DNA from 2 places in the Halomonas sp. ND22Bw genome. Region 1 is predicted to be linked to the other one. Evidence: predicted binding sites of a transcription regulator. Region 1 holds the regulator's gene; the other holds the start of a gene.
The links. Region 1 encodes FliA, which starts transcription of late flagellar genes. Its sites were predicted from a motif close to CTAAAGTTNNNNNNNNNNCNGCCGATA; they were not measured.
Positions count from the first base shown of each region.

Region 2: the regulator FliA is predicted to act here: its motif matches at 6,343-6,369, upstream of CVH10_RS06740 (flagellar protein FlaG).

Region 1 covers NZ_PXWD01000003.1:66,576-80,934, reverse strand. Annotated here, with positions in the region: gene CVH10_RS05455 (chemotaxis response regulator protein-glutamate methylesterase) at 1-974, shown strand, start outside; gene CVH10_RS05450 (methyl-accepting chemotaxis protein) at 1,009-2,721, shown strand; gene cheY (chemotaxis response regulator CheY) at 2,791-3,180, shown strand; gene cheZ (protein phosphatase CheZ) at 3,223-3,915, shown strand; gene flhB (flagellar biosynthesis protein FlhB) at 4,189-5,355, shown strand; gene flhA (flagellar biosynthesis protein FlhA) at 5,352-7,433, shown strand; gene flhF (flagellar biosynthesis protein FlhF) at 7,439-9,670, shown strand; gene CVH10_RS25590 (hypothetical protein) at 9,670-10,221, shown strand; gene CVH10_RS25585 (flagellar protein FlhE) at 10,218-10,616, shown strand; gene CVH10_RS05415 (RNA polymerase sigma factor FliA) at 10,656-11,360, shown strand; gene CVH10_RS05410 (motility protein A) at 11,683-12,501, shown strand; gene CVH10_RS05405 (OmpA family protein) at 12,494-13,162, shown strand; gene ahpC (alkyl hydroperoxide reductase subunit C) at 13,289-13,852, shown strand; gene ahpF (alkyl hydroperoxide reductase subunit F) at 14,094-14,359, shown strand, end outside.
Region 2 covers NZ_PXWD01000003.1:351,251-365,609, forward strand. Annotated here, with positions in the region: gene fliJ (flagellar export protein FliJ) at 22-477, opposite strand; gene fliI (flagellar protein export ATPase FliI) at 474-1,868, opposite strand; gene fliH (flagellar assembly protein FliH) at 1,879-2,613, opposite strand; gene fliG (flagellar motor switch protein FliG) at 2,606-3,607, opposite strand; gene fliF (flagellar basal-body MS-ring/collar protein FliF) at 3,597-5,339, opposite strand; gene fliE (flagellar hook-basal body complex protein FliE) at 5,587-5,916, shown strand; gene CVH10_RS06740 (flagellar protein FlaG) at 5,927-6,280, opposite strand; gene CVH10_RS06745 (methyl-accepting chemotaxis protein) at 6,536-8,155, shown strand; gene CVH10_RS06750 (bifunctional diguanylate cyclase/phosphodiesterase) at 8,166-9,980, shown strand; gene CVH10_RS06755 (EAL domain-containing protein) at 10,013-12,535, shown strand; gene ftsZ (cell division protein FtsZ) at 12,573-13,691, opposite strand; gene CVH10_RS06765 (methyl-accepting chemotaxis protein) at 13,918-14,359, shown strand, end outside.

The sequences.
Region 1 (14,359 bases):
ACATGGAAGTGGTGGCCGTGGCGCCGGACCCGCTGGTGGCCCGCGACCTGATCAAGCGCCACGACCCGGACGTCATCACCCTGGACGTCGAGATGCCGCGCATGGACGGCCTCGACTTCCTGGAGCGGCTGATGCGACTGCGGCCGATGCCGGTGCTGATGGTCTCGTCGCTGACCCAGGCCGGTTCCGAGGTGACCCTGCGCGCCCTGGAACTCGGCGCCCTGGACTTCGTGGCCAAGCCGTCGCTGGGCATTCGCCACGGCATGCAGGCCTATGCCGACGAGATCGCCGAGAAGCTGCGCGCGGCGGCACGCTCGCGGCCGCAGCGCGCCCGTCGCCGTGACGCTCCGGCGCCGAAGACCCTCGAGGCGCCGCTGGTGTCGAGCGAGAAGCTGATCATCATCGGCGCCTCCACCGGCGGCACCGAGGCCATCCGCAGCGTGCTGGAGCCGTTGCCGGCGGGCAGCCCGGCGATCCTGATCACCCAGCACATGCCCGGGGGCTTCACTCGCTCCTTCGCCGAGCGCCTCGACCGGCTGTGCCAGATCACGGTCAAGGAAGCCGAGGACGGCGAGCGCATCCTGCCCGGGCACGCCTACATCGCGCCGGGGGACACTCACCTCAAGCTGGCGCGCAGCGGCGCCAACTATGTCGCGCGGCTGGACAGCGGCCCGCCGGTCAACCGTCACCGGCCCTCGGTGGACGTGCTGTTCCACTCCGCCGCCACCCAGGCCGGCCGCAACGCCATCGGCGTGTTGTTGACCGGCATGGGCAAGGACGGCGCCGCCGGGCTGCTGGAGATGCGCCAGGCCGGGGCCCAGACCCTGGCCCAGGACGAGGCCAGCTGCGTGGTGTTCGGCATGCCCCGCGAGGCCATCGCCCTGGGGGGCGCGGCCGAGGTCGTCGCCCTTGACGCGGTGGCGCCGCGGCTGCTCAAGCTGGTCGCCGCCTCCGGTCGTGCCCAGCGGGTGTAAGAAGGACTGTCATTTCGGCTCAGGAGTCGCCTCGATGCTCAACCTATTGCGCAATTTCAAGATCAGCCGGGTCGTCAACGGCGTGCTGGTCTGCTTCCTGCTGTTTCTGGTGGTGGTGGCGGGCCTGGGCTGGACGGCCAGCCGCACGGCCAGCGAGACCCTCGGGACCCTGGACCGGATCAACGTCGAACAGCTCAACGAGATCAACCGCGCCGACGCGCTGCTGACCGGCGCCCTGGTCGACCTTCAGACCGCTTCCGGCCACTTCCTGATGGGTCGCACCAGCCAGGCCGATACCGCCCTGGCCTCGGCCCAGGACAAGATCGAGCGCGCCGAGGCGCGCTACGAGAACTACGCCGGCGTGTCGCGCACGCCCCAGGGCGAGGCGCTGGGCGCCCGCGTCGAGGCAGACTTCGGCGCCATGCTGGCGCTGGTGCGCGAGGGCTACGAGGCCCTGGACCAGGTGGATACCCAGGGTTTCTCCCAGCTGCGTCAGCGCATGACGGAGCCCAGCGAGGCCCTCGAGGCATCGCTGACCGAGTTCGTGCGCTACGCCGGGGAGCGCGGCGACACCCTGATGGCCGACTACGGCGCCATGGAGAGCCGCTTCGGCGTGATCGGCCTGGCCATCCTGGCGCTGGCGGCGCTGATCATGGGGGGCATCTACCTGACCCTGCGCCGGTTGCTGGTGCTGCCGCTGCGTCAGGCGGTGCGCGATCTCGAAGGCATCGCCGAGGCCGACCTGTCCCGCGAGATCCGGGTGCAGGGGCGCAACGAGATCGGCCAGCTGTTCGCCGCCATGCGCGACATGCAGGACAACCTGGGGCGCATCGTCGGCGACGTGCGCCAGGGCAGCGGCGCCATTCACGGCCGCGCCCGGGAGATCTCCCGAGGCAACGCCGATCTGTCCTCGCGCACCGAACAGCAGGCCGCCTCGCTGGAGGAGACCGCCTCCAGCATGGAAGAGCTCACCGCCACGGTGCGCCAGAATGCCGACAACTCCCGCCAGGCCAGCGGCCTGGCCCAGGAGGCCACCAGCACCGCCGAGCGCGGTGGCGAGGTGGTCCAGCAGGTGGTGCAGACCATGCACGGCATCGCCGGCAGCTCGCAGAAGGTCGCCGACATCACCGGGGTGATCGACTCGATCGCCTTCCAGACCAACATCCTGGCGCTCAATGCCTCGGTGGAAGCGGCGCGGGCCGGCGAGCAGGGCCGCGGCTTCGCGGTGGTGGCCGGCGAGGTGCGTCAGCTGGCCAGCCGCTCGGCCGAGGCGGCCAAGGAGATCAAGGCATTGATCGACGGCTCCGTGACCCAGGTGCAGGAGGGCTCGGCGCTGGTCGAGCAGGCCGGCTCGACCATGCAGGAGGTGGTCGCCTCGGTGCGCCGGGTGACCGACATCATGGACGAGATCTCGGCGGCGTCGCAGGAGCAGAGCGACGGCATCGAGCAGGTCGGTCAGGCGGTGGGCCAGATGGACCAGGTCACCCAGCAGAACGCTGGCCTGGTGCAGGAGGCGGCCTCCGCCGCGTCCGAGCTGGAGGCTCAGGCCACGCGCCTGGAGCAGGCCGTGTCGGTGTTCCGGCTGAGCGGTGGTGAATCCGACGCCCTGCCGGCGGCCGGTCCGGCCGCGCCGCACCGTCAGGCCCCGGCGCCGCGCGCCGAGGCCGCGCCTCAATCCCGGCCCGAGCCGTCCCGCCCCGCCCCGCGGGCGGCGACCACGGCCGAGGACGACTGGGAAGAATTCTGAACATGGCCGGTGGCGTGCCGCCGGCCCCGCAACGCAATTGCCCCGACTAGCAAAAGAAGAGGAATCCCGATGGCGGACAAGAACATGAGCATCCTGGTGGTGGATGACTTCCCGACCATGCGGCGTATCGTGCGCAGCCTGCTCAAGGAACTGGGCTTCACCAACGTCGAGGAGGCCGAGGACGGTCAGGAGGCGCTCAACAAGCTCAAGGCCGGCGGCTTCGAGTTCGTGGTGTCCGACTGGAACATGCCCAACCTGGACGGCCTGGAGATGCTCAAGCAGATCCGTGCCGATGATGATCTCAAGGAGCTGCCGGTGCTGATGGTCACCGCCGAGGCCAAGAAGGAGAACATCATCGCCGCCGCCCAGGCCGGCGCCAACGGCTACGTGGTCAAGCCCTTCACCTCGGCGACCCTCGAGGAGAAGCTCAACAAGATCTTCGAGAAGCTGGGCATGTGATACCCGGCCGGGCCCTCGCGGGTCCGGCATGCAGGAGAGGCGATGATGAGCACCGAGACACAGCCTGGCGACCACCAGGCGAACGGAGACGAACTGGTCCAGCGCATCGGCCACCTGACGCGCATGCTGCGCGACAGCATGCGCGAGCTGGGGCTGGACAAGGAGATCGAGCGGGCGGCGGACGCGATTCCCGATGCCCGCGACCGCCTGAGCTACGTGGCGACCATGACCGAGCAGGCGGCGGAGCGTGCTCTCAACGCCATCGATCGTGCCCAGCCGCTGCAGGACCGCCTCAGCGAGGGGGCCGAGGCGCTGGACGCGCGCTGGGCCGAGTGGTTCGCCGAGCCCAAGGAGCTCGACGACGCCCGCGAGCTGGTCAAGGACACCCGTGGCTACCTGGCCGAGGTGCCCCAGACGACCCAGGCGACCCACAAGGAGCTGCTCGAGATCATGATGGCCCAGGACTTCCAGGACCTGACCGGCCAGGTGATCAAGAAGATGATGGACGTCATCCGCGAGATCGAGCATCAACTGGTGCAGGTGCTGATCGACAGCGTGCCCCAGGGCGAGGCCCGCGACAGCATGCAGCGTCGCGCCGACGGCCAGCGCGAGAGCGAGGCCAGGAAGCGCGACGAGGACAGTCTGCTCAACGGCCCGCAGATGAAGCCCGAGGCCGAGGACGTGGTGGCCGACCAGGATCAGGTGGATGACCTGCTCGACCAGCTGGGCTTCTGAGTCATCGCCGAACACCGTCTGCGCTCGGCCAGCCGGGGTCAGACCCCGGCGTGTCGATGTGACCGGAGACGTGCCCGATGACGGGCCGGGTGGCGTGGCCGGGGTCTGACCCCTGAGCCATGCCTACCGCCGTCCTTTCTTCCCGCTTTCCCCTTCCGGCAAGCGGCCGAGGCGCGTGGATAAGCCCACGAAAATCGGCCCTTTTCGCCTGACCGTTCCTACCTTCCTCCCCGGATAATGGCCAGGGTGCGCACGAGTGCCCGGTGACTGGCCATGGCCGACGACAGCAGCGACGACGAGAAGACAGAAGAGCCCACGGCTCGACGCCTGGAGAAGGCGCGCGAGGACGGGCAGGTGGCCCGTTCCCGGGAGCTGGCCACCTTCATGCTGCTGCTCGGCGGCGTGATCGGCCTCGGAGCCATGGGCGCGAGCCTCTTCGAGCTGGTCGGTGGCGTCATGGAGCAGGCCTTCCTGTTCGAGCGTCGGCAGGCCATGGAAACCATTCCGATGCTGGTCCAGGCGCTGGCACTGGGGCAGCGCACCCTGATCGGCATGCTGCCGCTGTTCCTGTTGCTGGCGGTGATCGCGCTGGTGGCGCCGGCGCTGCTGGGCGGCTGGGTGATCTCCGCCAAGTCGCTCAAGCCCCAGGCCAGCAAGCTCAATCCGTTCAAGGGGCTCAAGCGCATGCTGGGCGTCCAGGCGCTGGTGGAGCTCGCCAAGGCCATCGCCAAGTCGGTGCTGGTGGGCGGCGTGGGCGTGGCCTACCTCTACCTGCACCGCGGCGAGTTCATGGCGTTGATGGGCATGCCCGTCCAGCGGGCCCTGGCCGACGCCATGTGGATGGCCGCCGAGGCCTGCGGCCTGATGGTGCTGACCCTGCTGGTGGTGATCCTGATCGACGTGCCCTACCAGCTGTGGAACCACACCAAGCAGCTGCGCATGTCGAAGGACGAGATCAAGCGCGAGCACAAGGAGTCCGAGGGCGACCCCCAGGTCAAGGGCCGCATCCGCCAGCAGCAGCAGGCCATGGCGCGCGGGCGGATGATGAGCCAGGTGCCGGAGGCCGACGTGGTGATCACCAACCCCACGCACTACGCCGTGGCGCTCAAGTACGAGCAGGCCGGCATGAGCGCACCGCGGGTGGTGGCCAAGGGCACCGACGCCGTGGCGGCCCGCATCCGCGAGGTGGCCGAGGAGGCCGGGGTGCCACGCCTGGAGGCGCCGCCGCTGGCTCGCTCGCTCTATCACCATGTGGATCTGGAGGCCGAGATCCCCGCCGACCTCTATACCGCGGTGGCGGAGGTGCTGGCCTGGGCCTTCGGCCTGAAACGCGTTGCCGAAGAGGGCGGCGAGGCCCCGCCGATCCCCGAGAACCTGCCGATTCCGGACGCCGTGGCGGCGCCGGGAGCGGGCCCTGACACCGACGAGGCACGAGCATGAAGGCCCTGAGCCAATACCTGCCGCGACGCAACCTGATGGCCGACGTGCCGATGAAGCTGCTGGCCGGCCCGCTGCTGATCATCATGATCCTGTCGATGATGATCCTGCCGCTGCCGCCCTTCGCGCTGGACCTGCTGTTCACCTTCAACATCGCCATGGCGGTGATGGTGCTGCTGGTCAGCATGTTCACCCAGAAGCCGCTGGACTTCGCCGCCTTCCCCGCGGTGCTGCTGTTCACCACCCTGCTGCGGCTGTCGCTCAACGTGGCCTCGACCCGCGTGGTGCTGATGAACGGCCACGAGGGCGGCGATGCCGCCGGCAAGGTGATCGAGGCCTTCGGCCAGTTCCTGGTCGGCGGCAACTTCGCCGTCGGCCTGGTGGTGTTCGCCATCCTGGTGATCATCAACTTCATGGTCATCACCAAGGGCGCGGGACGCATCGCCGAAGTGGGCGCTCGCTTCATGCTCGACGCCATGCCCGGCAAGCAGATGGCCATCGACGCCGATCTCAACGCCGGCCTGATCGGCGAGGAAGAAGCCCGTCAGCGCCGCGCCGACGTGTCCCAGGAGGCCGACTTCTACGGCTCCATGGACGGCGCCAGCAAGTTCGTGCGCGGCGACGCCATGGCCGGCCTGGTGATCATGGTGGTCAACATCATCGGCGGCCTGCTGATCGGCCTGCTGCAGTACGACATGGCCTTCTCCGACGCCGCCCGCACCTACGTGCTGCTGACCATCGGCGACGGCCTGGTGGCGCAGATCCCGGCGCTGGTGATCTCCACCGCCGCCGGCGTGACCGTGTCCCGGGTGACCACCGACCAGGACGTCGGCCAGCAGATGATCAGCCAGCTGTTCGTCAATCCCAGGGTGCTGTTCCTGGCCGCCGGCGTGATGGGGCTGCTGGGCCTGGTGCCGGGCATGCCCAACCTGGTGTTCCTGCTGTTCACCGCGCTGCTCGGCGGCCTGGCCTGGTGGATGCTGCGCCAGCAGGAGCGCCAGCTGGTCGAGGAGCAGACCCAGGTCGCCCCGCCGCCGGCGCCGGAGGCGCCCGAGGCCAGCTGGGAGGACGTGCAGCTGGTCGACACCCTGGGCCTCGAGGTCGGCCACCGGCTGATTCCCATGGTCGACGCCCAGCAACAGGGCGAGCTGCTCGGCCGCATCAAGAGCGTGCGCAAGAAGTTCGCCCAGGAGGTCGGCTTCCTGCCGCCGGTGGTGCACATCCGCGACAACCTGGAGCTCTCGCCCAACGCCTACTCGCTGAGTCTCAAGGGCGCCGAGATCGGCCGCGCCGAAGCCTATCCGGGCCGCTGGCTGGCCATCGACCCGGGCCAGGTCTCCGGCGAGCTGGCCGGCACACCGACCCGGGACCCGGCCTTCGGCCTGCCGGCGGTGTGGATCGACACCGAGCAGCGCGAGCATGCCCAGGTCTACGGCTACACCGTGGTCGACGCCAGCACCGTGGTGGCCACGCACCTCAATCACCTGTTGCACCGCCATGCCGCCGAGATGCTCGGCCGCCAGGAGGTGCAGAAGCTGCTCGACAAGCTCGGCGAGGATCAGAAGTCGCTGGTCGAGGAAGTGGTGCCCAAGGCGATCTCGCTCACCGTGCTGCAGCGGATCCTCCAGCACCTGCTCGACGAGGACGTCTCGATCCGCGACATGCGCACCATCCTCGACGCCCTGGCCGAGCACGCGCCCCAGCAGCAGGATCCGGGTGAACTCACCGCCGTGGTCCGCGTGGCGCTGGGGCGCGCCATCACCCAGCAGTGGTTCGCCGGCCACGAGACCCTCAACGTCCTGGGGCTGGACGGCCAGCTCGAGCAGGTGCTGCACCAGGCCATGAACGGCAGCGGTGCCCTGGAGCCGGGCCTGGCCCAGACGTTGATGGACCAGGCCGAGCAGGCCCTGAGCCGCCACGAGGCCAGCGGCGAGCCGCCGGTGCTGGTGGTGCAGCACTCGCTGCGCCCGGTGCTGGCGCGCTTCCTGCGCCGCCGCCTGAATCATCTGGTGGTGATGTCCCAGGCCGAGATTCCCGATGACCGGACCCTGAAGGTCACCACCCTGATCGGAGGACAGTGAGCGACATGAGCGTCATGCGATTCGTCGGCGAAACCAGCCGCGAGGCGATGCGCAAGGTGCGCAGCGCGCTGGGCGACGAGGCCCTGATCCTGGCCAACCGACCCACCGAGACGGGCGTCGAGATCCTGGCCATGGCCGACGAGGCGGCCGAGACCATGGTGGCTTCCTCGCTTCCTGAATCCACCGCGCCGTCGCCCGCCGAGCCCGCCTCCCGGCCGCCGAGCGAGCCGGCTCCCACATCCGCGGCGCCCGACAGCGGCGGCCTGGAGGCCATGAGCGAGCGGCTGCTGCGCGAGATGCAGGACATGCGCGCGCTGCTGGCCCGGGGGGCCGCGTCGCCCGCCGCCCCGACGACATCGTCGTCCGCGGGTCGCGAGACGCTGGCCGAGACCCTGCGCGATGCCGGCTTCGGCCGCGTGGTGATCGACGAGCTGCTGCAGGGCCTGCCGGCCGAGCTGGCCGGCGCCGAGGCCGAGCCCGCCGCGGCCCAGGCCTGGCTGAGCCGCCGCCTGGCCGGTCGCCTGCCGGTGGGCATCGACCCCGAGACCTTCCTCGACACGCCCGGCATCCTGGCGCTGGTCGGCCCCACCGGGGTCGGCAAGACCACCACCACCGCCAAGCTGGCCGCACGCTGCGTGCAGCGCCACGGCGCCGAGCATGTCGCCCTGGTCACCACCGACGGCTTCCGCGTCGGCGCCCACGAGCAGCTGCGCATCTACGCCGAGCTGCTCGGGGTGCCGCTGCATGCGCTGTCGCCCGAGCAGTCCATGGACGAGCTGCTGGCCGAGCTCGCCGGCCGGCGCTGGATCATCATCGACACCGTGGGCATGAGCCAGCGCGACCGCCGCATCATCGCCCAGGCCTCCCAGCTGCAGGGCGGCGCCGAGCGGGTGCGCATGCTGCTGGTGCTCAACGCCGCCAGCCAGCCGGGCACGCTGGAGGAGGTGGTCACTCACTATCGTCAGGCCGCGCGGGCCGCGGGCGTGGCCCTCGACGACTGCCTGCTGACCAAGCAGGACGAGGCCGGCCAGCTGGGCCCGGCCCTGGACACCCTGATTCGCCACGGCCTGCGGCTGCGCTATGTCTCCACCGGCCAGCGGGTGCCGGAGGACCTGGCGCCCGCCGAGGCCGCGCCGCTGGTCGAGGCCGCCCTGGCGGCGGCGCGCCCCGGCGATGACCTACCCGCGGCGAGCGTGAAGAGCGCTCGCCCCGACGCCGACGCGCTGCTCGGCCAGGGCCGCCGCCTCGGCGCCCTGCTCGCCACGTTGCGTCGCCGGCTGACCGGCTTCGCCACCCTCGAGGCCGCCTGGGACCTGAGTGCGCTGCCCGCCTGCCTGCAGGAGGATCACCTCTCGCGCCTGCTGGACGCGCCGCCGCAGCGGGCCGGCATGCTGTGGGCGGCGCGCCGCTCGCTGCCCGGCGCCGACTGGGCGATGCCCGACCTGGGCATCGACGACCGCGGCGGCTGGGTGGTGCTGCCCGACCTGCAGCATCGCCAGCCCGCGGGCTGGCCGGCGCGGCTCGATCAGGCCCGGGAGCGGCAAGGCGTGGCCGTGCATCTGCTGCCCGGCCTGCCCGACGCCGACACCTGGCTGTGGCTGGACGAGACCCGCGCCCCCTGGCTGTGCCAGGTGCGCCCCGCCCAGCGCGTCGTCCACGACGGCGAGCGCCGCTCGCTGTCGAGCCTCGAGCCGCTGGCCGAGGCCGCCGAGACCCGGGATGCGCGCTTCCGCGGCCAGACCGTGCGCGTGCGCTTCGCGCGCCTGGCGGTGGAGGCCGGCCCCGGCGGTCGCCGCGGGCCTGTGGCCTCCTGTGCCATGACCGCCTGGTTCGCCAGCCTGGTGGACCCGGAGAGCGGCCGCGTGCTGGCGCGGCGCCAGTGGCTGACCCCACTGCCGGCCGGCGCCGACGTGCTGCCGCTGCTGATCGGCCAACTCCACGGCGAGGCCCTGCCGCGCCAGGCGCGTCGCGCCTGGGAGCGCCTGCCGTCGCTGCTGCCGGCGGAGACCGACCGTGAGCTGCGCCAGCTGCTGGCCGCCGGGCTGGCCGCCGCGGCGGGCCATCTCGACCAGTCCTCCGATGACGAGGCGGAGGAGCTGCGCGGCGATCTGCTGGCGCTGCTGGGCGGCCGTCGCCGTCGCCGCGAGGGCGCCCTGCTGGAGGCGCTGCTGCAGCTGCTGACGGCACGCGATGCCATTCGCCACGTCGGCGCCGCCGGCCTGGAGGGGCTGCGGTGATGGCCGGCGATCAGGCCGCGGGGCTGCGCGCCTGGGCGGCCAGTCTCGAGCGCCCGGCCGCCGAGGCCGGAAGCGACCTTGTGCCCGAGCCGGCGCCCGCCGTGACATCGGTCACGGCGGCATCGCGGCGCGAGGCGGCAGGCGTCGAGACATCGCCGGCCGAGGCCCCGCCGACCACCCTGGTGGTGGTGGGGCTGCCGAGCACCGCGCCGGAACAGGCCGAGCGGGTGACCGCGCTGCTCGACCACTGGGCCGAGCGAGGCCGGCGCTGGGTCGGCGACCCGCGGCGCTGGAAGGTGGTACCCGTGGCCATCTCGAGCCCGCATCTGGCCGTGCTGGCGCAAGAGCAGCCGCGCTGGGCGCTGTGGGTGGGCGCCGACGGCGAGGCCTTTCGCCGCGCGCTGGGCGTGCTCGGCCGGCTGGCGGAAGGCGGCGGGCCGCGGCGCCTGATCGCCGTGCATCCGCCGGGGATGCCGCGCCGCGGGCTGCTCGACAACCTGCGCCAGGCCGCCGGGCAATACTTCGGCATCGACCTGCTGGTGCTGGCATGAGGCGCCGCCTGATGCTCGGGGCGCTCGCCGCCCTAGCCGCCCTCGCCGGTCTCGTCCCGACGGCCCACGCCGCCGGCAGCTGGGTGGCCGAGGCGCCCTCGGTGCGTGCCGCGATCGTCGGTCGGGAGACCGCCAGCGAGGCGCTGACCCCGCCCGCCGGCACCGAGGGTCGCATCCGCGAGGTGCGCTGGCGCTTCCGCACGCCGCCCGGCCAGGGCGGGCACGCGCGGCTCTGCCATCCGGCCGGCTGCGTGACGCTGCCGGGCCCTCGCGGGCGCAGCACGGCCCTGGCGGGACTGCCCGCCGGCGAGCCGCTGAGTTTTCGCTTCTCGCCGCTGCCGGGGCAGGCCCCGCTGGCGGTCGAGGGGCTGCAGGTGATCGTGAACTTTCAGTAAGGCCCAAGGCCCGTGAGAGCAGAGAGGCGAGGCTGAGCCATGTACACAGCACAAGGCAAGATCGAACAGGACGCGCTGCTGGATGATTACCTGCCGCTGGTGCGCCGTCAGGCGCTGGCGCTGCAGGTGCGTCTGCCGGCGAGCATCGAGCTGGACGACCTGATCCAGGCCGGCACCGTGGGCCTGCTGGAGGCGCTGGGGCGTTTCGATTCGACCCAGGGCGCGAGCTTCGCCACCTTCGCCAGCCAGCGCATCCGCGGCGCCATGCTCGACGAGCTGCGCAGCCGCGACTGGCTGCCGCGCAGCGTGCGGCGTAACGCCCGGGCCGCCGACGAGGCCGCCCGCCGGCTCGAGCAGGAGCTGGGGCGCCCGGCCGAGGAGACCGAGATCGCCGCGGCCCTGGACATGGACCTCGAGAGCTATCGACGGCTGCTCAGCGATACCAACAGCGGCCAGCTGCTGCCCTTCGAGGAGCTGATGGCCGAGGGCGGCGAGGGCCGGCTGCTGGAGGACGGCGTCGCCGAGACGCCCTTCGCCCGGCTGATCGACCACCAGCAGCGGACCCAGCTGGTGGAGGCGATCGAGGCGCTGCCGGAGCGCGAGAAGCTGCTGATGGCGCTCTACTACCAGGAAGAGCTCAATCTCAAGGAGATTGGCGCCGTGCTCGGCGTCACCGAGTCCCGGGTCTGTCAGCTGCACAGCCAGGCCGTGGGGCGACTGCGCGGAAAGCTGCGTGACAACTAACCGCATCAAGCCTGGCCGGTCGAGGCCGATAACCATCCATCGGATGGCGACAGGGCTCGGAGGAAATGAGCTTTCCCGGCGCCAGACTGCTGCGAGGGCGCTGTGAACCCTTCCCTGGGCGCTACTTTTGCCCAGCGGCGCTCTCGCATCCTGCTCCGCTTGCAGGCCCGGTGCTGGCCATCCGTGGCCAGCCCGTTCGACGAGGGTCGCCTCACCCATGGCAAAAAACCCTCGCATCGGCCTGTCCCCGGCGCTCATCGGCCCATATCTCGGGTCACGAACGTCATCCACTTAATCGTCGAAACGCGACAGGGAGTCCCCCATGAACCCGTCCACCCTGATCGGGATCCTGGCCAGCATCGTGATGCTGGCGAGCGTCCTGCTGTTCACCGCCGAGTCGCCGCAGAGCTTCGTCAATCTGCCGGGTCTGGCCATCGTGCTGGCCGGTACTCTGGCCGCGACCTTCATCAGCTATCCGCTCAAGGAGGTGGTGCGGGTGGTGCGCCTGGTGGGCATCGTCTTTCGCCGCGAGAACACCTACATCCGTGACGACATCAAGGAGCTGGTGGACATGTCGCGGCTGTGGTTCAAGGGCGACGTGCGGGCCGTGGAGTCGGCCCTGGAGCAGGCCCGCAATCCCTTCCTGCGCACCGGCATCCAGCTGGTCATCGCCAACACCAAGGAGGAGGAGATCTTCGACCTGCTGCGCTGGCGCATCGCCCGGCTCAAGGCCCGCGAGCACGCCGAGGCGCAGATCTTTCGCACCATGGCCACCTATGCCCCGGCCTTCGGCATGATCGGCACCCTGGTGGGACTGGTGAACATGCTCGAGGTGATGGAGGCCGGCGACCTGAACGTCATCGGCCCACGCATGGCGGTAGCGCTGCTCACCACCTTCTACGGCATCCTGCTGGCCAACCTGGTGTTCAAGCCCATCGCGGTGAAGCTCGAGCGGCGCACCGAGGAGCGCCTGATCGCCATGAACATGGTGCTCGAGGGCATCTCGCTGATCACCAAGCGGCGCCTGCCGTCGTTCATCGAGGAGACGCTCAACTCCTTCGTCGCCAACTATCACGACGAGATCCGCGACCCGGCGAAGGGCAGCGTTCCCAGCGGCGAGGAGGCCGGGCAGCGTGCTTGACCGCGATACCCGCCAGGCGCTGGCACCGCCCGGGCAGGGCGGCGAGGAGGGCGAGAGCTGGCTGATGAGCTATCTCGACGTCCTGACCCTGCTGATCACCCTGTTCGTGCTGCTGCTCTCCATGAGCAGCCTGGCCACGGGGGAGGGGGAAAGCGAGGGCAATGAAATCGCCGCGCCGGCCATGCGGGCCGCGCTGGCGGTGGGCGAAGGGCTCCAGCCGCGCCATGCCGGGCTGCAGCCGCGCTTCCAGGGGCTCGGCATGGACGGCGTCAGCGTCGAGCGTACCCACCAGGGGCTGACCCTGCGCATCGAGGACCGGTTGCTGTTCGACAGCGGCCGCGCCCGGGTGACCGAGGGCGGCCGGCAGGTGCTGTCGCACCTCGCCGAGCGGCTGGTCGACCTCGGCGGCGAGATCTCGGTGGAGGGCCACACCGACAGCCTGCCGATCGCCACCTCGCGCTTCCCCTCCAACTGGGAGCTGTCCACCGGGCGCGCCAGCGCCGTGGTGCGCGCGCTGGCCGAGGAAGGCGTGCCGCGGGACAGCCTGCGGGCCATCGGCTACGCCGACACCCGGCCCCTGGCCGCCAACGACGATGCCGCGGGGCGCGCCGCCAATCGCCGTGTCGAGCTGGTGTGGCAGGAGCCCGAGCCCGGCGCCTGAAGGCGCCGGGGCACCGATTAGCTCTTGGCTATCGTCAGCATCACCCTATTCAATTTAACCAATGAGAGGGGGCTGGGTATTCTGTTCGCGTCTTCCCCACACACGCACTCAAACAGGAGCGACGCGATGTCCCTGCTCAACACCGAAGTCAAACCGTTCAACGCCACCGCCTATCACAACGGCGATTTCGTCGAGGTCAGCGAAGAGAGCCTGAAGGGCCAGTGGAGCATCTTCTTCTTCTATCCGGCCGACTTCACCTTCGTCTGCCCGACCGAGCTGGGTGACCTGCAGGACAACTACGAGGCCTTCAAGGCGCTGGGCGTCGAGATCTACGGCGTGTCCACCGACACCCACTTCACCCACAAGGCCTGGCACGACAGCTCCGAGACCATCGGCAAGCTCCAGTACCCGATGCTGGCCGACCCGACCCACGTCGTGTCGCGCAACTTCGAGGTACTGATCGAGGAAGCCGGCATCGCCGATCGTGGCACCTTCGTCGTCGATCCGGACGGCAAGATCCAGATCATCGAGCTGAACGCCGGCAACATCGGCCGTAACGCCGAAGAGCTGCTGCGCAAGGTCAAGGCCGCCCAGTACGTCCGCGCCAACCCCAACGAGGTCTGCCCGGCCAAGTGGGAAGAAGGCGAAGAGACCCTGGCGCCGTCCCTGGACCTGGTCGGCAAGATCTAAACGGACTGCCGATCCGTGCATCCTTTATTGGATCGCTGACCTGCGGGATTCTCCCGCTCCCCGTTACCCCGCCGAGGCGCTGCGCCTCGATCGCCCAACCAGTCGCGCAAGCGAGATCGGGACCACGTCCCGGCGGGGCCCGATTCCGGTTTTTCCTGACACGCTCCCGGGCGCGAGGCTTCGCGACCCGCACGGGGAAGTCGTGTCTGCGAGTCACATATCATCAAGGATTGCCGCCGTTATGTTGGACGACTCTCTGAAGCAACAGCTGAAAGCCTACCTTGGCAAGGTCACGCAACCCTTTGAGCTGGTCGCCACCCTGGATGACGGCGACAAGTCCAAGGAACTGCACGCTCTTCTCGAGCAGATCGCGGGCCTTTCCGACAAGATCACCCTGTCCACCGAGGGCAGCGACCGGCGCGTGCCGTCCTTCGCCCTGCACCGCGACGGCGAGCCCACCGGTGTGGTGTTCGCCGGCATCCCCATGGGCCACGAGTTCACCTCCCT
Region 2 (14,359 bases), 280 kb from region 1:
GAGGTTCTCCTTGACGGCCGCCTAGTAGCCGCTCGGTACGCTGTCCCGGCGCAGCCAGCGCTGGGTCACCAGTTCGTCGGTGGCGCGCTGTTCGCGCCGCTGTTCGGCCTTGCGCACGGCATCGGCTCGCCGCTCGGCGAGGGTGTCGTAGGCGCTCAGGCGGCGCTGTTCCTGCTGCCAGTGGCGCTGGCTGCGCTCGACGCGGCGCTGCTGTTCGACCAGGGCCTGGCGGGCGCGGGCGAGGGCGTCGTCCAGCGAGGCCAGGAAGCGCTGATAGTTGTGCATGCTGGCCGGATCGATGCCGTCACGCAGGGCCGTCTGGAGGCGAGCGGCGTACTCCGCTCGGTAGCGCTGCAGAGATTCCAGCTGGGCGATGATCTGGTCGGCGCTGCGACGGTCGCCGGCGAGCTTCTGGCCGGCCTGGTCGCGGGCCTCTCGGGCCAGCTCGGTGAGGTTGTCGAGTGCGGTGCGGCTCATGGCCTGCCTCCCAGGGCGCCGAGCAGTGCCTGACGCGAGGCATCGAGGTCGGCGCACTCCCCGATGCCCTGTTGCAGGAAGCCCTCCAGGGCAGGATAGCGATTCACCGCCTCGTCCAGCTGCGGGTCGTGGCCCGGATGGTAGGCGCCGACGCTGATCAGGTCGCGATTGCGCTGATAGCGCGCGAACAGGCTCTTGAAGCGGCGTGCCTGCTCGAGCTGCGGCGCGTCGACGATGGCGGTCATCGCGCGGCTGATCGAGGCCTCGATATCGATGGCCGGATAGTGGCCGGCCTCGGCCAGGGTGCGCGACAGCACCACGTGGCCGTCGAGGATGGCGCGGGCCGAGTCGGCGATCGGATCCTGCTGGTCGTCGCCCTCGGTCAGCACCGTGTAGAAGGCGGTGATCGAGCCGCCGCCGCGCTCGGCGTTGCCGGCGCGTTCCACCAGGCTCGGCAGCTTGGCGAACACCGAGGGCGGATAGCCCTTGGTGGCGGGCGGCTCGCCGATGGCCAGGGCGATCTCGCGCTGGGCCATGGCGTAGCGGGTCAGCGAGTCCATGATCAGCAGCACGTTCTTGCCCTGATCGCGGAAGCCCTCGGCCAGGCGGGTGGCGTAGGCCGCGCCCTGCAGGCGCTGCAGCGGTGAGGTGTCGGCCGGGGCCGCCACCACCACGGCGCGCCGGCGGCCTTCCGGGCCGAGGATGTTGTCGATGAAGTCCTGGACCTCGCGGCCGCGCTCGCCGATCAGCCCCACCACGATCACGTCGGCCCGGGTGTAGCGGGCCATCATGCCGAGCAGCACCGACTTGCCGACGCCGGAGCCGGCGAACAGGCCCATGCGCTGGCCGCGGCCGACGCTGAGCAGGGCGTTGATGGCGCGGATGCCGACGTCGATCTGGGTGTCGATGGGCGCCCGCGACAGCGGGTTGAGCGGCGGGGTAGCCAGCGGCGCCCGGGGCGCCTCGTCCAGCGGGGCCTGGTCGTCCAGCGGCGCGCCGTTGCCGTCCACGACCCGGCCCAGCAGCGATTCGCCGAGCGGAAAGCGGCGGGCGGCGCCGTCGCTGCCGTCGCCCAGCGGGAAGACGCGGGCGCCGGGGCGCAGGCCGCTGATCTCGGCCAGCGGCATCAGGTACAGCCGCTCGCCGTCGAATCCCACCACCTCGGCCTCGGCGTAGTGACGGCCGAGCCGCCCCCGGGCGTCGGGCAGCTCGATGCGACAGGCGTTGCCCAGCGCCACCTGCAGGCCCACCACCTCGATCACCAGGCCGGTGGCCCGCACCACCCGACCGCTGGCGCGGCTGGTCGGCAGCGGCTCGATGCGCCGGCGCACGCCCTGAAGGGCGCGCTGCCAGCTGGCCTGGTGGCGGTTGGTGGATGCGGCGTCGGTCATCGCGGTCGGGTCATTCCTCGTCGTCGTTGTCGTTCGGTGGGAGGCGCCGGCGCAGCTGATCCTGGATCGCCTGCCAGCGGGTCTCCCAGGTGGCGTCCAGCTCGCCGCGCTGGCTGGTCACCCGGCAGCCGCCGCGGCTGAGCTGGTCGTCGGGCTGGAGTCGCCAGCCGGCGGCCTCCAGCTCCTCGCCCAGGTGTTGCGTGACCAGCTCGAGGTCGCGGGGATGCAGCCACAGGCGTTGCTGGCCGATCAGCGGCGGCTCGCTGTGGAGCAGTTCGCGGATCAGCGTCAGCACCTGCTCGGGGCGCGCCTCGAGGGCGTCGCCGGCGAGCTGGCGGCCGGTGGTCAGGGCCAGGTCGACCAGGTCTTCGGACAGGGCCTCGTCCAGATCGGCCAGGGCTTCCTCGAAGTGGCGGGCCAGCGGCAGCAGCGGCGCGAGCGACTCCTCGAGGCGCTGCTCCAGCTCCTCGCGGGCCTGCCGGCGGCCTTCCTCGAGGCCCTGGGCCAGTCCTTCGGCGTGGCCGGCCTCGCGTCCCTCGCGCAGGCCTTCCTCGCGGGCTTCCTGCCGGGCCTGTTCGCGCAGCTGCTCGAGGGCCTGCTGCTGGCGACGGGCCTCCGCCTCGCGGGCCTGTCGGGCGGCGGCCCTGGGGTCCGGCGTCGAGGCCGCCTTCGGCTCGGGCTGACGCAGCTCGCCCATGCGCCAGCGGCGCCAGGGCGTCTCGTCGTTCCAGCCGGCCTCAGACATAGGTGTCGTCTCCGCCGCTCAGCACGATCTCGCCGGAGTCGGCCAGGCGGCGCACCACCTGGAGGATGGCCTTCTGCTCGGCCTCCACCTGGGAAACGCGGATCGGCCCGCGGCCCTCCATGTCCTCGCGCAGCAGGTCGGCGGCGCGCTGGGACATGTTGCGCAGGAACTTGTCCATGAGCGTCTCGGGCGAGCCCTTGAGCGCGACCACCAGCGAGTTGGTATCGATCTCCTTGAGCACCATCTGGATGCTGCGGTCGTCGAGGTCGACCATGTTCTCGAACAGGAACATCTCGTCGATGATCTTCTGCGCCAGGTCCTCGCTGTGCGAGCGAACGGTCTCGATGGCGGCCTCTTCCTGGTTGCTGTTCATCAGGTTGAGGATCTCGGCCGCGGTGCGGGCACCGCCCATCTTGCTGCGCTTGAGGTTCTGGCCGTCGAGCATGCCGGTGAGTACCTCGGTGAGCTCCTGCAGCGCCGCCGGCTGCACGCCGCTGAAGGTGGCGATGCGCAGCACCACGTCGTTGCGCAGCTTGTCGTCGAACGCTTCCAGCACGTCCGAGGCCTGGTGCCGCTCCAGGTGGATCAGGATCGTGGCGATGATCTGCGGGTGCTCGTCGCGGATCAGCTCGGCCACCATCGAGGCTTCCATCAGGTTGAGCGCGTCGATGCCGGAGTTGTTGCCGGCGCTCTCCATGACGTCCTCGATCAGGCTCGAGGCGCGTTCGCTGCCCAGCGCCTTGGTCAGCACCGAGCGGATGTGGTCGCTGGAGTTGAGGTTCAGCGCGATGAATTCCTCGGTCTCGTTGCTGAAGTCCTGCAGCACCTGACGCATTTCCTCGTGGGAGACCTGGCTCATGGTGGCCATCTCCATGCTCAGCGCCTGCACCTCCTTGTTGGACATGTGCTTGAAGACCTCGGCGGCGCTGTCCTCGTCGAGGGCCAGCAGCAGGATGGCGCTGCGGCGCAGGCCGGTCATCGCATTACTCGTCATGTTTGTTCATCCAGCCGCGAACGATCATGGCCACCATGCTCGGGTCCTCCTGGGCCATCTCGCGCAGATCATTGAGGTTGGCTTCGTAGGTCGTGGCGCGACGCTTGCGACGCCGCGAGGCCGGGCTCTCTTCGTTCGCCGCTTCATCGTCGTGATCCTCGTCGGCCGCGCGGTCGTGCTCGTCGTCCTCGTCGCCGCCCACGCGGGCCTGGAAGCCGGGCGATGGCGGCAGGCTGGCCGGGGCGGGCTGTTCGGTGTAACGGCGGATGAAGGGCCGCAGGATCAGCAGATAGAGCAGCAGTAGGGCGATGCCCACCAGCAGGTAGCGGCCCAGGGCGAAGGCCAGCTGCTGGACGTCGCTGCGCTGCCACCAGGCCGGCTCGCTGGCCGCGTCGTCCCCGGCGGCGAAGGCGCTGTTGACCACCGCGACCTGGTCGCCGCGGGCGTCGGAGTAGCCCATGGCCTGGCGTACCAGGCGCTCGATCTGCGCCATCTCCTGCTCGTCGAGCGGCGCGGGAACGAGTTCGCCGGTGTCCTCGTCGAGGCGTTCGCGATAGTTGACCACCACGGCGGCGGAGAGGCGTTCGACCCCGCCGCGGCGATGCTGGACGTGGGAGACCTGGCGATCGACCTCATAGTTGATGACGTCATCACGACTCAGGCGCTGCTCGGTCGTCGTGCCGTCCTCTTCGTCGTTTGCCTGGTCCTGCTCGGCGTCCTCGCCCTGGGCATCGATCGGGGAGGGGGCCGCGCCGGGGGGCGTGTTGCTGAGCGCACCGGGAATGCCCTGGGCCAGATCGCCGTTGCCGTTGACGTTGAGGCTGGTCTGGCGGCTGCGCACCGCGGCCTCGTTGGGCGGCTGGTTGGGGCCGTAGCGTTCGGAGGTCTCCTCGCGTCGGGAGAAGTCGACCTGGGCGGTGACCTGGGCCTTGACGTTACCGCGGCCGAGGATCGGCGCCAGGATGGTCTCGATGCGGCGCTGGTAGGCGCGTTCCACTTCGGCGACGTAGTCGAGCTGGGTGCCGTCGAGCCCCGAGCCGCCGCCATCGGGCGTGGAGAGCAGCCGGCCGCTCTGGTCGACCACCGTGACCGCATCGGCGGCCAGGTCGGGCACGCTGCTGGCGACCAGATGCACGATGGAAGCCACCTGGCCCTCGCCGAGGGTACGGCCGGGCTGCAGGTTGAGCACCACCGAGGCCTTGGCCGGCTCGCGCTGGCGCACGAAGACCGAGTCCTTGGCCAGCGCCAGGTGTACCCGCGCGCCGGCCACCGGGCCGAGCGATTCCATGGAGCGGGCGAGCTCGCCCTCGAGGCCGCGCTGGTAGTTGACCTGCTCGGCGAACTGGCTGATGCCGAAGGCCTGGTTCTCCATCAGCTCGAGGCCGACGTTGCCGCCGCGCGGCAGGCCCTGTTCGGCCAGCTGCAGGCGCAGGCTGTGGACCTGGTCGCCCGGCACCATCAGCGCCTGGCCGCCGGCGCTGAACTCGTAGGGGATGCCGCGGCTGTCGAGCTCGCTGATGATGCTGCCGCCGTCGGCTTCGCTGAGGTTGCTGAACAGCACCCGATAGTCGGGGCTACGCGCCCACAGCAGCAGCGCCACCGCGATGGCGACCACGGCCGCGCCGACGATCAGCAGGGCGATCAGGGGGCTGCCGCGCAGCTGCCGGGACAGCTGCGCGAAGGGAGAGGTCTGGGCCTGTTGGCCGCCGGTGGCGGAGGCGCCACTGCTCATGCGGGCCTCCCGTCGGAGATGACGCCTGGACCCTGGGCTCTAGATGAAGGCATCGACTGCGTTCCCGTCCGTCGCGATTCGCCGCCCGTCCGGGGCGGAACTGTGATGACGGCCATTATCCGCAGGGGGTGTCACGCCAAAGGTATGAAAAACCCGAGTTTTGCGCGTCAATTGCCGGCATGGTGGCCAAGGGCGCGCTGCTAGCCTTGGCTTCCATCGATCACCATGTCCATCACAGGGGTTCCCGATGAGTTCACCCGCTCTCGCCTCGGCGCTCGCCCAGATGCAGTCGCTGGCCACCCAGGCCGGCGGTGAGGCCGCCAAGGGGCAGCAGCTCGACACCGCCGTGGGCAACGGCGGCTTCGCCGGCGAGCTTCAGTCCTCGATTCAGCGCATCAACGAGCTCAAGCTCCAGGCGGCCGACTCGGCCAAGGCCTTCCAGGCCGGCGAGCCGGGCGTCGAGCTCAACGACGTCATGGTCGACATGCAGAAGGCCAGCGTCGCCTCGGAAATGGGGCTCCAGGTCCGCAACCGCCTGGTGACGGCCTACAAGGACATCATGAACATGCAGGTCTGATCGCGCTCGATCAGGCCTCCAGATCGATCAGCCTGCCCTGAAGTTCCTCCAGATGCTCGGCGACGCGCATCACCTCCTCGGCGGGGATCTGGCGAATCAGTTCGCGAGTGTCCCGGTCCACCAGGCGGGTGACCACTCGCGAGGTGGTCTCGCTGAGTTCGAATTCCACCCCGTAGGGGCGCATCACCTCATTGATCCGCTGCACCGGTGCGACCAGCTCGCCCTGGTTCGCCGATCCTGTGGCGGCGGTTTCCTCGGGCGGCAGCCAGCCGGCCAGGACCTGCTCCACTCGGCGGCGCGGCGTGCTGCCGTCGGTGGTCTGGGTCGTGCGACTCGCGCTGATCTCGTTAACGGCATCTGACATGGAAGACGCTCCTTCTCGATAAGGGTCTCTCGTTGAGCATGAGGGTTGGACACGGAGCGAGTTATCGGCTGCGGGCGAAATATCTTGAATGGCAGCGATGGCGTGAGATGCCTTTTGTTTCGCTGCCATTCATGGAAGAAGTCGACGAAATCTTAATGTAATAAATCGCTGATATAACGCCGGGCATGCCTTCCTGCGGGCCCGGTGCCCGCCCCTTCATCAGCGACAGGTTTTCCGATGCGCCTCCTCGATCGAATGACCATCCGGTTCAGCTGGTTCCTGGTGCTGATCGCCTTCACCGCGATCATCCTCGGTACCGGAGCCCTCGGCCTCTACGCCAACCACCACGGCCGCAGTGCCTTCGACACGCTGCGCGACGTCCAGGTCGCCCAGTCCCGGGCACTGAACCGTGCCTACATCGCCACCCTGCGCGCCCAGGTGGCGATGGATCGCGCCGCTCACCTGTTGCGGGTGCCTTCCTTCGACCGCCCGGGGCCCATCCTCGAACAGGCCGAGCGCCACATGGATCAGGCCAAGGCGGCCTTCGAGCGCTTCCAGGCGCTGCCAGTGGCCGAGTCGCAGCAGGAAGCTCGCGAGGCGCTGGCCTCACGCTTCCAGTCGCTGTTCAGTACCGGGTTCTCGCTGCAGCTCATGCTGCTGCAGGAGGGGGACGCGGGCGGCTACGATTCCGGCCAGTCCCGGGTCAGCGACATGAGCCAGGCCTTCATGGACGGCGCCGATGCCTTCTTCGCCGGTGCCGTCGAGCGTGGGGACGGCCTGGCCGAGCGCTTCTCGGCGGTGGCCGGCTGGCTGAACCTGGCGCTGCTGGCGGCGTTGGGCGGCGCCCTGGCCATCGTGCTGGTGGTGATCTGGGGCGTGCGGGCCAACGTGCTGCGGCCGCTGTCGCGGATGATCGCGCATTTCCGGCGCATCGCCGACGGCGACCTGGCCACCCCGTTGGAGGCGCGCAGCGACAACGAGATCGGCCAGCTGTATCGCGAGCTCGACGGCATGCGCCGGGCGCTCGCCACCACCGTGGCACGGGTGCGCCACGGCAGCGACCGGGTGCTGGACGGTGCCGGCGACATGAGCGAAGGCAACCAGGAGCTGGCCTCGCGGACGCGGCAGCAGGCCGCTGCCCTGGAGCAGACCACCGTCAGCCTGGACGAGATGACCGCCTCGGTAGCCGACAACGCCACCCATGTGGGCGAGGCCAACCGGCTGGCCGAGCAGGCCAGCGGCAAGGCCCGCCAGGGCGGCGAGGTGGTGGCCGATTTCGTCGCCACCATGGATGACATCCATGCCCGCTCGCAGCGGATCGGCGAGATCGTCGGCATGATCGACGACATCGCCTTCCAGACCAATCTGCTGGCGCTCAACGCCTCGGTGGAGGCGGCGCGAGCCGGCGAACATGGCCGCGGCTTCGCCGTGGTGGCCGGCGAGGTGCGCTCGCTGGCCTCGCGCTCGGCGGGCGCCGCCCGCGAGATTCGCGATCTGATCGAAGCCTCGCGCAGCAGCGTGGAGCGCGGCAACGGCCTGTCGCGCCGGGCCGGCGAGGACATGACCGGCATCGTCGCCGCCATCCAGGGGGTCAGTGAACGGGTCGACCAGATCGCCCACGCCTCAGACGAACAGCGCCACGGCCTCGAGCAGGTCAATCAGGCCATGCACCAGATGGGCAGCGTGACCCAGCGCAACCGCGACATGGTCGAGCGCGCCGAGCGGACCGCCGCGACCCTGGAGGAAGAGGCCGAACGCATGCGGGGCTTCACGGCAGGCTTCACCCTGGCGACGGCGGAGGCGCCGACGCCCGAGGACGACGCGATGGAGCCGGCCTCGTCCGACCCTCGCGCACTGGAGGCCATGCCGGCCTGAGGGGCATTGCATGCAGGATGACCACGACGTTTCAGCGGCGGTGTCAGAACACCGGGTGACGGCCGAACAGGTCGACGAGCTGGCGCGGATACTCGACGAGGGCGCGATCACGCCGCTGTTCCAGCCCATCGTCGATGCCGGCTGCCAGGGGATCTTCGGCTACGAGGCGCTGGCACGCGGCCCCGCGGGATCGCCGCTGCACTCGCCGGTGGCGCTGTTCGACTGCGCTCGGGAGACAGGACGCCTGCTGGAGCTGGATCTGCTTTGCCGCCGCCGGGCCATCGAGGCCTTAGCGCGATGCGGGCTGCCCGGACGGCTGTTTCTCAACGTCATGCCGGCTTCGCTGCTCGAGCGCGACTTCCGCGAGGGCCTGACCCGTGCCTACCTGGACGGCGTGGGGCTGTCGCCGGAGCGGGTGGTGATCGAGCTGACCGAGCACCTGCCGATCCACGACTATGCGCTGATGCGTCAGGCCGTCGACCATTACCGTCGCATGGGCTTCCAGGTGGCGCTGGACGACCTGGGCGCCGGCTATTCGAGTCTGCGTCACTGGGCGGAGCTGCGCCCCGACTTCGTCAAGATCGATCGCCACTTCGCCCAGGGCATCGATCACGATCCGGGCAAGCGCCAGTTCCTGACCTCGCTGCTCGAGGTGTCGCGGAGCCTCGGTTGCCAGGTCATCGCCGAGGGCATCGAGACCGAGGGCGAGCAGCGCTGCCTGTGGGAGATGAACTGCACGCTGATGCAGGGCTATCACTTCGCCCGTCCGTCGGCGAAGCCGCCGACCCGGCTCGAGCCTTCACTGCCGGCGCGACGTGAGGTCTCCGGTTCCTTCGGCACCACCGCCGCCATGCTGTGCCGGCATCTGGCGCCGGTGCGTCAGGGCACCCGGGTGCCCGAGGTGGTGGAACGCTTCCGTCATGACCCGGAGCTGCGCTGCCTGGCGGTGCTCGACGATGGTGACCGGCCGGTGGGCGTGGTGCGCCAGCACGAGTTCCTGGGCGTGTTCGCCAACCCCTTCAGCCACTCGCTGCATGCCCGGCGGGCCATCGACGAGCTGATGGATCGCCGCATGCTGGTGGCCGAGGCCTCGATGCCGCTGGAGGCCCTGAGCCGGCGCGTCACCGAATCGGCCAAGGGCAGTCGCGACGACTTCGTGGTGGTCGACGATGACGGCCGCTATCGCGGCCTGGGGCAGATCGTCGACCTGCTGCGCGAGATCACCGCCCTCCAGGTGCGCGTGGCGCGCCAGGCCAACCCTCTCACCGGGCTGCCCGGCAACGAGGCGATCCACGATACGCTGGCTGCGCGCCTGGCCCACGGAGAGGCCTTCGTCGCCGTCTATGCGGATCTCGACGCCTTCAAGGCCTACAACGACGTCTACGGCTATGCCCGCGGCGACCAGGTCATCCTGGCCCTGGCTCGCATGCTGCAGGAGGAATCTGGCGACGATGGCTTCGTCGGCCATGTGGGCGGCGACGACTTCATGCTGGTGCTGGGCGAGGCGACGGCGAAGTCGCGCTGTGAGGCGATACTGGCGCGTTTCGCCCACTTCGTGCCGCAGTTCTATTCGCTCGAGCACCGCGAGGCCGGCGGTTTCGACGGCCACGACCGTGAGGGGCGGGCACGGTTCGTGCCGCTGATGTCACTGTCGCTGGCCTATCACGCCGTCGCGCCCGGGGCAGAGAGAACCGCCATGGACATCGGCAACGTGCTGGCCGAACTGAAGGCCGAGGCCAAGCGCCAGCCGGGCAACAGCCTGTTTGTTGATCGTCGTCAAGGACGCGCCGGGCTTGACTGTCGTCCAGACGAAACGCTGCGCTAGGTTGAGAGGTTCTCTCTCGATGCGGTAAGCGAATGGACTCGTATCAGCTGCTCAACACCCACGCCCTCTCCGTCGAACGGATCATGTATACCGGCCTGCTCAGCTGCGGGCCGGACACGCCGCTGTGCGAGGCCGCCTCGCGCATGAGTCAGCGTCGCTGCAGCGCGATCCTGGTGGTCGAGGAAGGCCGAACCCTCGGCATCTGGACCGAGCGCGACAGCCTGGCCCTCGACTTCGCCGACCCCGAGTCGTTGCGTCGCCCGGTCGGCGAGGTGATGAGCCGACCGGTGGTCACCATCGGCCGTGGGGTGTCGGTGGGCGAGGTCGCCGCGCGTTTCGCTCAGCTGGGCTATCGCCACCTGCTGGTGGTGGATGACGACGAGCGCCCGTTGGGCATGGTGTCCCAGAGCGACGTGGCGCTGAACCAGGGGCTCGAGCCCTATCTGCGGTTGCGCGAGGTCAAGGGCGCGATGCGCCGCTCGCCGGTGGTGCTGCCGAGCGCCCTCGGCCTGGCCGAGGCGGCGCGCTGGATGCGCGACGCCGGCGCCGAGGCCGCCGTGGTGGAGGACGACGCGCGCTCGCTGGGCATCCTCACCGAGCGCGACCTGGTGCGCTTCGTCGCCCGTCATCCGGGCTCGATGAGCGTCGGCGAGCTGGCCAGCCGTCCGCTGCTGACCATCGGCGCCGATGAGCCGCTGATCCGCGCCCGCGATGCGCTGGTCGGCGAGGGCGTGCGTCACCTGGCGGTGGTCGATGAGGCGGGCGGCGTGAGCGGCCTGCTGGGCTTCCAGGACCTGCTCTCCGGGGTCGAGCACGGCTACCTTCAGGATCTGCGCGAGGCGCTCGAGGCGCGTGACCGGGCGCTGGCCGAGTCGCGTGAGAGCCTGCAGCTGGCCGAGCGGGTCATCGATGCCTCGCTGGAGGGCATCATCATCACCGACCCGCAGACGCGCATCCGCTTCGTCAATCCGGCCTTCACCCACATGACCGGCTACTCCCTGGAGGAAGTGGTCGGCCGCACGCCGGCGGTGCTGTCCTCCGGGCGCCACGACGCGGTCTTCTACCGGGACATGTGGAACACGCTGCAGCAGGGCGGCTTCTGGCGCGGCGAGATCTGGAATCGGCGCAAGAGCGGCGAGCTCTACCTGGAGCTGCTGACGATCTCGGCGATCCGCGATGAGCGGGGCGAGGTCACCCACTACGCGGCGCTGTTCACCGACATCACCCATATCCGCGAGAACGAGGAGCGGGTGCGCCACCTGGCCTACTACGATCCGCTCACCGGCCTGCCCAATCGGCGCCTGCTCGACGATCGTCTGGCGCTGGCGATCCGCCACGCCCATCGACAGGGGCGGCGCCTGGCGGTGCTGTTCCTCGACCTGGACCACTTCAAGCAGGTCAACGATTCGCTGGGGCATGCCGTGGGCGACGAGCTGCTGGTGCGGCTCACCGAGCGCCTGCAGCACCACCTGCGCGAGGACGACACCCTGGCGCGGCTGGGCGGCGACGAGTTCATCGTGTTGCTGCCCGACGTGAAGGAAGTCGACGAGGTGACCCGGGTGGCGCGGCGGTTGATCGAGGCGACCAGCGCGCCCTTCGAGCTGGGCATGCAGCGCTTCCGGGTCGGCTGCAGCCTGGGCATCAGCCTCTACCCCGACGACGGCGACACGCCCGAGCGGCTGGTGAAGCGAGCCGATGCGGCCATGTACCGCGCCAAGGAGGAAGGGCGCAACACCTACCGGCTCTATCGCGCCGAGATGCATGTCGAGGATCACCAGCACCTGGCGCTGGAGACGGCGCTGCGCAACACCGCCGAGACCGGCGAGGGGCTCGATGTCCATTATCAGCCGCTGATCGACCGCGACAGCGGCGAGGTCAAGGGCGCCGAGGCGCTGCTGCGCTGGCGTGCGCCGGGGCTGGGGGAGGTGTCGCCGGGGGACTTCATACCGCTGGCCGAGCGCTCCGGGCTGATCCTGCCGCTGGGGCGACGGCTGATGCAGCTGGTGGCCGGCCAGCTGCAGGCCTGGCGCGAGGACGGCCTGACGCCGCCGCGGGTGGCGATCAACCTGTCGGCGCGCCAGTTCTGGCAGGCCGACCTGGTCGATGAGGTGCGCCGGCTCTACGAGGCGCATGGCCTGCCGCCGGGCCAGATCGGCTTCGAGCTGACCGAGAGCACCCTGATCGACCAGCACCAGCAGGCCGTGGCCACCCTGGCGGCCCTGCGTGACCTGGGCTGCCACATCGCCATCGACGACTTCGGTACCGGCTACTCCTCGCTGAGCTATCTGCAGGAGCTGCCGGTGACGACGCTGAAGATCGATCGCAGCTTCATTCGCGGCCTAGGGGAGTCCCGGGGCAGCGGCGCCATCCTCGCCGCGGTGACCGGGCTGGCCCGGGAGCTCGGCCTGCGGGTGGTGGCCGAGGGCGTGGAGACCGAGGCTCAGCTCGAGGCGCTCGCCGCCTATCACGTCACCCTGATCCAGGGTTTCCTCACCGGCCGGCCGGTGCCGGGAGCGACCTTCCGCGAGCGCTACCTGGACCGGACGACCGCCTAGGCGTCGTCGCCCGGCCGCTTCAGGGCGTCTCTGAGCGTCAGCGGCGCTTGAGGCGGTTCAGGAAGTCGTCGAGATCCAGCAGTTCCTCCGGCTCCGCGCTTCCCTCTCGCTCCGGGGCGTCGGTCGACGACGGCGCCGGGCGCGGCTCGCCGGCCGGGCTTGATCGGCGCGACGGGGGCTGCTTCGCCTGCGTCTGGGCGACCTCCAGCCCGGTGGCGATCAGCGAGACCCGCAGGCGCCCTGCCATGTCGGGATCGAAGGCGGTGCCGACCACCCGCATGGCGTCCTCGCCGGCCAGCTCGGCGACCTGCTGCCCCACCTCGTCGAAGTCGGCCAGGCTCAGGTCCGCGCCGGCGGTGATGCTGACCAGCACGCCGGCGGCTTCGGCCAGGTCGGTGGTCTCCAGCAGCGGATGCTCCAGGGCCGCGCGCACCGCCGCGCCGGCGCGATCCTCGCCCGTGCCCTCGCCGGTGCCGATGCGCGCCCGCCCGGGCCGACGCATCACCGCCGCCACGTCGGCGAAGTCGATGTTGATCAGTCCCGGCCGGGTGATGACCTCGGCGATGCCGGTCACGGCCTCGCGCAGCACGTCGTTGACGGCGGCGAAGGCGCGCATCATCGAGGCGCCGTGGCCGAGGGTCGGCAGCAGGCGGTCGTTGGGCACCACCGCCAGGCAGTCGACCCGGCCGTCCAGTGCCGCGATGGCCTCGTCGGCGGCCTGCCGGCGCCGCTGGCCCTCGAAGCCGAACGGGCGCGTCACCACGGCCACGGTCAGCAGGCCCATCTCGCGGGCCAGGTCGGCGATGGCCGGGGTCGCGCCGCTGCCGGTGCCACCGCCCATGCCGGCCATCAGGAACACCAGGTCGGCGCCGGCCAGCCGCGCGCGCAGGCCCTCGTGGCTCTCCTCGGCCGCTCGCCGGCCGGCCTCGGGATCGGCTCCGGCACCGAGGCCGCGGGTGGTGGCGCTGCCGATGGGCATCGCCACGCCCTGTGGCAGCCGCTCGAGGGCCTGGCGGTCGGTGTTCACGGCGATGGCGTCGATGCCCTCGAGGGCGGTGGTGTCGATCAGGTGGCGAACGGCATTGCCGCCGCCGCCGCCGATGCCGACCACCTTGAGGGAAGCGGGATATTCCTGGGGAAGCTGTGGGTCGCTCATGCGTCCTGTCGCGGGATCGGTGAGGAAATGGGCGTCTCCCCATCATCGGCCAAAGTGCCGCCTTCTTGAAAGGTCTGGGGCGCGCCCCCGCAGGGTGCGGGAAAATCGGCGGCTCGCGCCGACGGCTAAAGTCGGCGCGAGCCGTGGCCGATAGCAGGGTAGCTCCCGGTTCCTGGCACCCGTGGACCGGCACAAGACCAACTCCCCCTTACCCATGAGAGTGACCATGCTGACTTCATTGCGCGCGCGTATCCTGCTCGCCGCCCTGGCGGTGATCGTCGCGGCCCTGATCCTCAACGGAGCGATCAGCTACTTCACCGTCCGCTCCCACAACAATGACCAGATCGCCCAGAATCTGCAGGCGGTGGCCGAGGGCAATGCCCAGGCCATCGAGGAGTGGGTCGATGCCCGCAGCGGCATGCTCGAGGCGCTGGAGGCCGCCGCCGTGGCCGACGACCCGCTGCCGGCCCTGGAGCAGCTGCGCGTGTCCGGCGACTTCATGAACACCTACCTCGCCGACACCGAGGGCGGCGTGGTGTTCTCGGCCAGCGAGACGCCGGAGGGCTATGACCCGCGCCAGCGCCCCTGGTACAAGCAGGCCGTGGAGGCCGGTCACGTCGTGGTCACCGCGCCCTACGAGGACGCCACCTCCGACAAGCTGGTGGTGA